DNA from 4 places in the Brevibacillus ruminantium genome. Region 3 is predicted to be linked to each of the others. Evidence: riboswitches for the same ligand, from Rfam matches in the RefSeq annotation. Region 3 holds a riboswitch; each other region holds the start of a gene.
The links. A riboswitch is a leader RNA that binds a small molecule or an ion and turns the genes downstream of it on or off. The one in region 3 is predicted to bind S-adenosylmethionine.
Positions count from the first base shown of each region.

Region 1: linked by a shared signal. The riboswitch ahead of metK (methionine adenosyltransferase) and the one ahead of NDK47_RS10275 (homoserine dehydrogenase) in region 3 are both predicted to bind S-adenosylmethionine.
Region 2: linked by a shared signal. The riboswitch ahead of NDK47_RS09715 (aminotransferase class I/II-fold pyridoxal phosphate-dependent enzyme) and the one ahead of NDK47_RS10275 (homoserine dehydrogenase) in region 3 are both predicted to bind S-adenosylmethionine.
Region 4: linked by a shared signal. The riboswitch ahead of NDK47_RS07740 (pyridoxal phosphate-dependent aminotransferase) and the one ahead of NDK47_RS10275 (homoserine dehydrogenase) in region 3 are both predicted to bind S-adenosylmethionine.

Region 1 is NZ_CP098755.1:5,087,713-5,089,911, reverse strand. It holds gene NDK47_RS25080 (S8 family peptidase) at 1-282, shown strand, start outside; gene NDK47_RS25075 (hypothetical protein) at 309-779, shown strand; SAM riboswitch class I at 833-934, shown strand; gene metK (methionine adenosyltransferase) at 1,059-2,199, shown strand, end outside.
Region 2 is NZ_CP098755.1:1,985,954-1,988,152, reverse strand. It holds gene NDK47_RS09715 (aminotransferase class I/II-fold pyridoxal phosphate-dependent enzyme) at 1-936, opposite strand, end outside; SAM riboswitch class I at 1,030-1,146, opposite strand; gene NDK47_RS09710 (pyridoxamine 5'-phosphate oxidase family protein) at 1,234-1,692, opposite strand; gene NDK47_RS09705 (DUF5665 domain-containing protein) at 1,847-2,188, shown strand; gene NDK47_RS09700 (hypothetical protein) at 2,185-2,199, opposite strand, start outside.
Region 3 is NZ_CP098755.1:2,106,770-2,108,968, reverse strand. It holds gene glpK (glycerol kinase GlpK) at 1-118, opposite strand, end outside; gene NDK47_RS10275 (homoserine dehydrogenase) at 90-1,415, opposite strand; SAM riboswitch class I at 1,500-1,608, opposite strand; SAM riboswitch class I at 1,686-1,793, opposite strand.
Region 4 is NZ_CP098755.1:1,607,621-1,609,819, reverse strand. It holds gene NDK47_RS07740 (pyridoxal phosphate-dependent aminotransferase) at 225-1,400, opposite strand; SAM riboswitch class I at 1,556-1,671, opposite strand; gene NDK47_RS07735 (MFS transporter) at 1,796-2,199, opposite strand, start outside.

The DNA.
Region 1 (2,199 bases), 2.6 Mb from region 3:
CTTGGGATTATTCAGGGCTACCCCAACGGTACCATTTCGCCTGACCAGTCGATTACGCGGGCAGAAATGGCGCTGATGGTGGCTAGAGCCAATGATCTGTTGCTTTACAAACGCAGCACCTCATCTTTTGCCGATTTGCCGACCAGCCATTGGGCATCCCCGGCAGTCGAAGCGCTGGTAGCGAAAAAGTGGATCAGTGGATACGGACAAATATTTAAACCGCAGGGCAGAGCTACGCGGGCCGAGGTCGTCGTCCTGCTGGCCAAAGCCTATAACTTATAACCCGATGGAAAAGGAGAGGGCAGAAGATGAAAAAAACAACCAAGGGAATCCTTGCCGTAGCGATTATAGGAACAGCGGTCTTTGCCTCGCAAGCGATGGCAGACGGCGTCTCTGGTGTACCCGGTTCTGTCGATGATCCGGTCGTGACCAAAAGCTATGTAGACCAGCGTATTCAACAAGCGCTTGGCGGCGGTGGTGGAGGCGGGGCGAGTGTCTCCACCGGCTTGACCGTCGTCGAGCTGTATCCCGGTCAGACGCTGTATGGCTTTGAGGGGACTGAGTTTATCGTTCGTACGGGGAAAGTACAAGCAGTAGCCGGAGACAAAGGGGATGGCCTGACGGACATCACAGAAGGTGTCGATTTGAGCGGGGGAGCAAAAGTACAGACCAATCACCTGCTCCTGATAGCGCGCTCGGACAATCGCGGTTTGCGCTTGCAGGCCGGGTATGACGGGGTTTCGCACATTATGGTGCGCGGCAAATACGAATTGCGATAAGCCCTTATTGACACCAAGGGTAAAAACGATTATTCTATAAACCGTAATGGATACTCTTATCCAGAGCAGGCGGAGGGACTGGCCCTATGAAGCCCGGCAACCGACTCGAGCGGTGCTAACCAGCAGGACAGAAACCCTGTTCTGGCCGATAAGAGGGTAGGGAACGCAAACACCAAGCACCTTTTCCTCTCATACAGGAAAAGGTTTTTTTGCTTGTGCCTTCATAATAACCTGTTTCGGCACCCACACTATTTGTATGAGGTCAAAGGAGGTATACACATGGCTTTGCAAAAAGGTCGTCGTCTGTTCACTTCTGAATCCGTCACAGAAGGTCACCCGGATAAAATTTGTGACCAGATTTCTGATTCGATCTTGGACGCGATTCTGTCCAAGGATCCAAATGCGCGTGTCGCATGCGAAACTTCTGTAACGACTGGTCTGGTACTTGTGGCCGGTGAAATTACCACGAATACGTATGTGGACATTCAAAAGCTGGTGCGCGAGACGATTCGTGAAATTGGATATGACCGCGCGAAGTTTGGCTTTGACGCTGAGACTTGCGGTGTGTTGACTGCCATTGGAGAGCAATCGGCTGATATTGCCCTAGGGGTAGACCAAGCACTGGAAGCGCGTGAAGGCAAAATGACAGACGAACAAATTGAAGCAATTGGTGCCGGAGACCAGGGTCTGATGTTTGGATTTGCTTGCAACGAGACACCTGAACTGATGCCTTTGCCGATCAGCATGGCTCACCAGCTGGCTCGCCGTTTGACAGAAGTGCGTAAAAATGGCATGCTGAGCTATCTGCGCCCAGACGGAAAAACACAAGTGACGGTAGAATACGATGGGGACAAGCCTGTCCGCATTGATACGATTGTCATCTCGACCCAGCATGCGCCTGAAGTGACGCTGGAACAGATCAAAGCAGACCTGACCGAACATGTCATTAAGCCTGTTGTGCCAACGGAACTGCTGGATGCAGAAACCAAATACTTCATCAACCCGACCGGCCGTTTCGTAATCGGTGGTCCTCAGGGAGACGCCGGCTTGACTGGCCGTAAGATCATTGTCGATACCTATGGCGGTTATGCCCGTCACGGTGGCGGAGCATTTTCTGGCAAGGATCCGACCAAAGTGGACCGCTCTGGTGCTTACGCAGCTCGCTACGTTGCGAAAAATATCGTAGCTGCAGGCCTGGCCGACAAGTGTGAAGTGCAAGTGGCTTACGCGATTGGTGTAGCCCAGCCTGTATCGATCAGCGTGGATACGTTTGGTACTGGTACAGTTTCCGAAGAGCATTTGGTCACTTTGATCCGCAAACATTTTGATCTTCGTCCTGCAGGGATCATCAAGCAACTCGACCTGCGTCGTCCGATCTACAAGCAAACAGCGGCATACGGCCACTTCGGTCGTAATGACC
Region 2 (2,199 bases), 120 kb from region 3:
CTCCAGAAAGGGGCCGACCTGTTCCGGGAAGCGGACGCGAAACGAAACCATACCGCTGTATCCGCTCGCCTGTTTGCTTTGAATGTCAAAGCCCTCCTGAGCCTCTAGACCGGGGTAAAACACTTCCGCAACAGCCGGATGCTCCTGCAGTTTCCTGGCGATGGCCAAAGCGTTGCTCTGATGGCGTTCCATGCGCAGGGCCAGCGTCTTCATCCCTCTGAGAAGCAGCCAGCAATCATTCGGACCGAGGACTGCACCGATTGAATTATGCAAAAACCGGACCTTTTCAGACAACTCTTTTCCCTTGGTCACAATCAGTCCAGCGAGAACATCATTATGTCCCCCCAGATATTTTGTGGCACTGTGCAGGACCAAATTCGCCCCCAATTCCAGCGGCCGCTGAAAATACGGCGTCATGAATGTGTTGTCCACCAGGGTCAACAGCCCATGGCGTTTGGCGATTTCAGAGACGGCCTGGATATTGGTAATCTGCATCAGCGGATTGGTCGGTGTTTCGACCAGAACCGCTTTTGAATCCGGCCGGATCGCCTGCTCGAATGCTTGCAGATCACGCAAATCGACGTAGCTGAAACAAAGGCCGTAACGGCTCAGAACTTGCTCAAAAAGGCGGTACGTTCCCCCGTATAAATCAAGCGAAACAATCAAATGATCTCCTTGAGAGAAGAGCCCCATTACCGTATGGATCGCTGCCATCCCCGACGCACAGGCAAATCCGGCATCCCCGCTTTCCGCTTCTGCGATTGCCAGCTCGAGCACCTCTCTCGTGGGGTTTGCGGTACGGGTGTAGTCAAATCCAGTACTTTGTCCCTGGGCGGGGTGGCGGTATGCTGTTGCGTTGTAGACAGGGAAGCTGACAGCACCTGTGGTTTGGTCTCTCCCGACTCCAGCCTGAACCAGTTTTGTTTCCAAGTACATCTCGTTCTCTCCCTCCGATGGTGATTGAGGGCATGAAAAAGCCCTCTTTTCTTTTGAAAAGAAGGCTTTGTTTACGTCGCCGTAAGCAAATCCTTCTCATCTTTCAGAGCAATCATGCTCTGCAGGAATTAGCACCAGTATTGTCCTGTAAACAGGAAAATTGGTTGCCGGGCATCATCGGGCCAGTCCCTCCGCCTCTCTGGATAAGAAGTTTGCTATTCAATTTGTTGAACCTAATAGTACCGGATTGAAGAAGGTACTGTCAACTGATTATTTCCCTTTTTTTACCCGTTCTCTCTATTCCGCTCCGCGAAGCGCTGTCATCACCTGATTATCCAGCTTGGCAGCTGCATTTTTATCGTATGTTTTTTCATACTGCGGTTCTACAGAAATGCGGGAACCATAAAACATGACATCTCGCACAGCTTCGATGGTGACTTCTACCATCGCCAGCTTGAGCGGAACACCCTCCATCCGCTCGCTCTTTAGGGCAGCCTTGCCATTGATCGCAAAAGAAGAGCCTGCGCCGATTAGATGCAGAACAATCTGCGGTTCCTTGGCAATATTGGCTAAAATCCGGGAGCGATTATCGACGGCAAACCGAATGACTTGCGGGGTAGCCGCATAGGTCCAGGAAAGTGAGCTAAGCGAAGGAGCCCCCGACTCATGGTCAACGGTGCCGAGTGTGATAAAACGCTCCTGTTGCAACAGCCCAAACAATTCCTCCGAAAGTGTCTGGGAAACGGTCTCAGCCATTCCGAAGCCTCCTTGTGAAAAGTATTGTACGTCTATTGTACCCGGCCTGGTAACGATAGGCAAACGTTTACGCTCTACGCTTGATTATCGCCTTCTTTTTGCCTACACTGGTAGATACCGGAAAAATAGTAAAAGGGACAGGAGGAGACTTCGGATGACACAAACACCTACGGACCGCCTGTTAGAAAAAATAGACCAGCTCCTGAGTGAATTGCAGGAGGCGCGAAAGTTAAATGAACGTATGGACAAGATCGCCATGTTTCTTGAGGATATCCGCTTGGCCGACGTGATTCAGAATTATACAGCCCCGCGAAAACTGCTGTGGATCAATTTCCTCGCAGGTCTTGCACGGGGCCTTGGCCTCACCATCGGTACCGCCATTGTATTGACTTTACTTGGATCGGTTCTGAGCAAGTTTCTCTCCGTCCCGATTATCGGAGACTATATCAAGGAGCTTGTCGATTACGTTTCCAGCTATTATCATCATCAGCCTTAGTCGTCATCACG
Region 3 (2,199 bases):
GGAAGAGCTGCGTAAATTCCTTCTGAGCCGCACCTGCGACGCTCCCGCTTTTGTCAAATAATATGGCCCTGGAACTGGTCGTCCCCTGATCAATAGCCAAAATGTATCTCTTTTCCATCGACCTCTCTCCCTTTTGCACCCAATATGTCCTGCTCTTCTCCCCTGGAGATTACAGGGAATACGTCTGTTTGGATGCCAAAATCACGCTGCAGGGCTGCTCTATGCTCATCGGTAAAGCCACGGGCAATCACTCCGATTCGCAGCACATTTGCCCAGTCATACTGTATTCGCTGCTTCGCTATGGAAACACCTCCCAGGTTCAAAAAATGAAGAATCTGCTCCGGCGTCCCCTGCAAGCCCGTGCTTTCCAGGTAGACAAAACTCCATGTGCCTTCTTTTCCCACACCATGATTTCCTTGTCGCTCGCGCCAAAGCGGGTGGGGGGAAAAGCGCTGCGTAAGCAAATAGGCAAGGTCTTCCACGACGGCGCTTGCGGTTGGCAACTCTCCCGCTCCTTTCCCCATGAAAAGCAGATCACCCACGATATTTCCCGAAACTTGTACCGCATTATCAGCACCTTGTACCTGTGCCAAAGGATGATCGAGAGGCAAAAGGGTGGGGCTGACCGACAACTGAACGCCTCCTTCCGCCTTCGTGGCTTGAGCGAGCAGCTTGATCCGGTATCCCAGCTCATGAGCCAGTGTGAGCTGTCCGAGATGCAGGGAATCAATGCCCCTCCTGCGTGCCTGATTGAGCGGCAGGGCTTCACCGAAGACAAGCTGGGCCAAAATATAGGATTTGTACAAAGCATCCCAGCCTTCCACGTCAGAGCTGGGGTCCGCTTCTGCGTAGCCCAATTCCTGCGCTTGTTTCAATGCTTCATGGTAAGGCAGCTTGGCCTGCTCCATCTGGGTGAGGATAAAATTGGTCGTCCCGTTTAAGATACCACTGACGGACGAGATATCATTCGTCCGCAAAAACTGGCGCAGGACTCCGAGAATCGGGATGCCCCCAGCCACACTCGCCTCGTAAGCAAGCTGAACCTGGTGGCGATTCGCCAATTGAATCAGTTCCGTACCGTGCCTCGCGAGCAATTCCTTGTTGGCCGTCACGATATGACAGCCCTTTTCGATCAATGCCCGCACATATTCATAAGCAGGCTCGACCCCGCCCATTACTTCGACGACGATATCCACATCGGATTTCAAGACTTCTTCAAACCGGGTGGTAATCAGATCGTGATCGAGCTCCACAGTCCGCTTCTTTCCGGGATCACGTACAAGCGCCTTGACGATTTCAACGGGTCGGCCCAACCGTTCCGACAGCTTTTGCTGCTGCAGGCGAATTGTCTTTAGCACCCCGCCCCCTACTGTTCCGACACCTAACAAGCCCACTTTTACTGCCTCCGTACTCATCATGCCCACTCCTTTTTTCTCGTCATTGGGTACAGTAAAAAACCTTCTTCGGATAAGAAGAAGGCTCGTCGTGAACGGGACCCCTTCTTATCTGCCAAGACATCACGTCCTGCAGGAATTGGCACCTTGTCGCGAAATACGCAACGGTTGCCGGGCTTCATCGGGCCAGTCCCTCCACCTCTCTGGATAAGAAAGAAGTATGAAATTGGAAAATAAAAAAACCTTCTCCAGTAAGAAGAAGGTTGGCATTCATAGAGAGGATGCTCCCGCTTCTTATCTGTCAGGACCTCGTGTCCTGCAGGAATTGGCACCTTGTCGCGATATTGCAACGGTTGCCGGGCTTCATCGGGCCAGTCCCTCTGCCACTCTGGATAAGATTCGTATGTTCCTGTAGAAAACATTGTAAGAAATTCTTGTCACCGCGTCAACTGATTCTTCTGACCTTTCACAACAATGCTTTGCTTCCTCTGGAAAACAGCAGGGTGAAAAATTCTCTTTTTTGATAAAGATTTCCGTCAAAATTCTCATGATTGATAAATTAGTGATCGCAAAACCCGCTAGCGAAAAAGGGTGAACCCGCTGACTTTCGTTGGAACTATTCTTGCATATTATATTCAGAAAAATCTGATTATGTTTTTTCTTTTCCCTTGCGCATGGGACGCCAGCTATGACGAATATAGTTAGCTAAGATCATCAGGCTGACCGTATACCCCCGTTGTTTTCTTTGAAAGGAGGTGGAACTTGATGCGAAGGCCTTTGCCCATATATTTGCACCATCGTCCCA
Region 4 (2,199 bases), 500 kb from region 3:
CTGCATTCCATCACGCCATCATAAAGGCCCGGAGCCATGAGCGCTCCGGGCCTTTTGCTGAGAAGCTATGCTGCGCGAGTTTTGCGATTTCCTCGGGATCATTGGGGAGCGGACAGTCTATGCTCCCGTGCAGGACGAAGACCGGAGCGGAGCCTGGAAACGGGCTTCTTGCCACCGCGGCCCCTCGGCAACGTGACCAAGTAACCTAGAGACCACTAGCACGCCTAGCGAACAAACAGCCCCAGCTTCTCAATCCGCCGCACTGCCTCTGCCAGCCGTTCTTCATTAGACAGAAGTGCTGCCCGCACATACCCCTCGCCCGTCGGTCCAAAGCCGACGCCGGGCGCGACGACCACGTGAGCTTTTTCCAGGAGCAAATCGGAGAACTCTACCGATGTAAACCCTTTTGGGACGGGCAGCCAGCTAAAAAACGACCCCTCTGAAGGCTTGGCCTGCCAGCCGATCCGGTGTAACTGGGAAAACAGGACGTCGCGGCGGCTTTGGTAAACGTTGACCAGATCGCGTACGCACTGCTGGGAGTCCGTCATCGCCTTGGCCGCTGCCATCTGGACCGCACCGAACATACTGACGAAGTAATGGTCCTGAATCAAATTAATCAGACGCACCAGCTCTTTGTTTCCGACCATCGCCCCGACGCGCCAGCCTGCCATGTTGTAAGTCTTGGACAAGGTGTAAAACTCAACCCCCACCTCTTTGGCACCCGGTACTTGCATGAAGCTGACCGGCTTTTTGCCGTCAAAGCTGATCGCACCGTACGCAAAGTCATGGCAGACGACGATCTCATGCTTGCGCGCGAAACGGATTGTCTCTTCGAAAAATTCCACAGGCGCATTCACCGCTGTGGGGTTGTTCGGGTAGTTCAGAAACATCAGCTTGGCTTTTTCCAGGTCTTCGGCTGGGAGCTTGCCGTAATCGGGGAGAAACGCGTTCTCTGCCCGAAGCGGCATCATCACCATGCGGCCGTCTGCTACGGCAACGCCAGACCAGTAATCCGGGTAGCCCGGATCGGGGACCAGGGCGACATCTCCCGGGTTGAGCAGCACCTGGCAAATCTCCACCAAACCGGTCTTGCTGCCGAACAGGATCGCTACCTCTTCCTCCGGGTCCAGCTCCACGCCGAATTCTTCGCGGTACCAGTGAGCGACAGCCTGCTTCAATTCAAGCCTGCCGCTAAATGGCGGGTATTTATGATGGACGGGACGAGCTGCCTGCACGCCCAGCTCTTCCACAATATGCGCAGGTGTCGGCAGATCGGGATTTCCTTGCCCGAGATTGATGATGTCATGTCCAGCCGCAATGGCCTTGTTTGTTTTGGCTACGAGCGTCGCAAAAAACTGCGTCGGCAGCCGGTCAATCATAGCAGAGGGTTGAATGCGCATTCGTTTTTTCTTTCCTTTCCTTTTTCGTATCGCAAACGCGAGTTAACGGAATGATTTTCTTGCTGTATCAGAAAGAAGCCCCGGAAGTTTATCCGTACCGATTCAGTGAAAAAGCCCCTTTTCCTGTACAGAAAAAGGGGCGGTAAAAGTCCGCGTTCTTATCTGTCAGGTAGGCTCCTGCTGGAATTGGCACAGCACCCGCGTTGGTATTCCATCGCGAATCCGCTGCCGGGCTTCATCGGGCCAGTCCCTCCGCCTCTCTGGATAAGGTTACAGAATTCGTATTCATTTGAATTGCTTTCATACTACTTGAGTGAATACTGAGGTGTCAAGAACCATACAAACCATCCTGCTCCCCATACTAAGGAGCGTGCAGGCTACCTTTCAATCATGTGTCAATGCTTTTGGACGGTAAGTGCCGCCGACAGCTCCGACCGCTTAATAAAGGAGGTGTACACCCCAAAACAGACCACTGCGAGCAAAGCAAAGGCCGCCATCGCATAAAACAATCCCTGTGCCTTCAGCACTTCAAAGGCCACGGCTCCCATAAGCGGTCCCACCATGCGTCCTGCCGAACCAACGCCGCCAACCAGCCCCTGAATCATGCCCTCTCTGCCGGGAGGCGACAACTCCGCAGCGATTGTCGGAACAGCCGGCCATACCAGCATTTCTCCCAGCGTTAGGACAAACATGGCTGCAAAAAAGCCAGCGTAAACAGTCGTCTGCGACAGGATCAGCATGGACAGCGAAAAGAGACAGCCGCCCAGCAGCATCTGCGCTTTCAAGGATTGGGCGACAT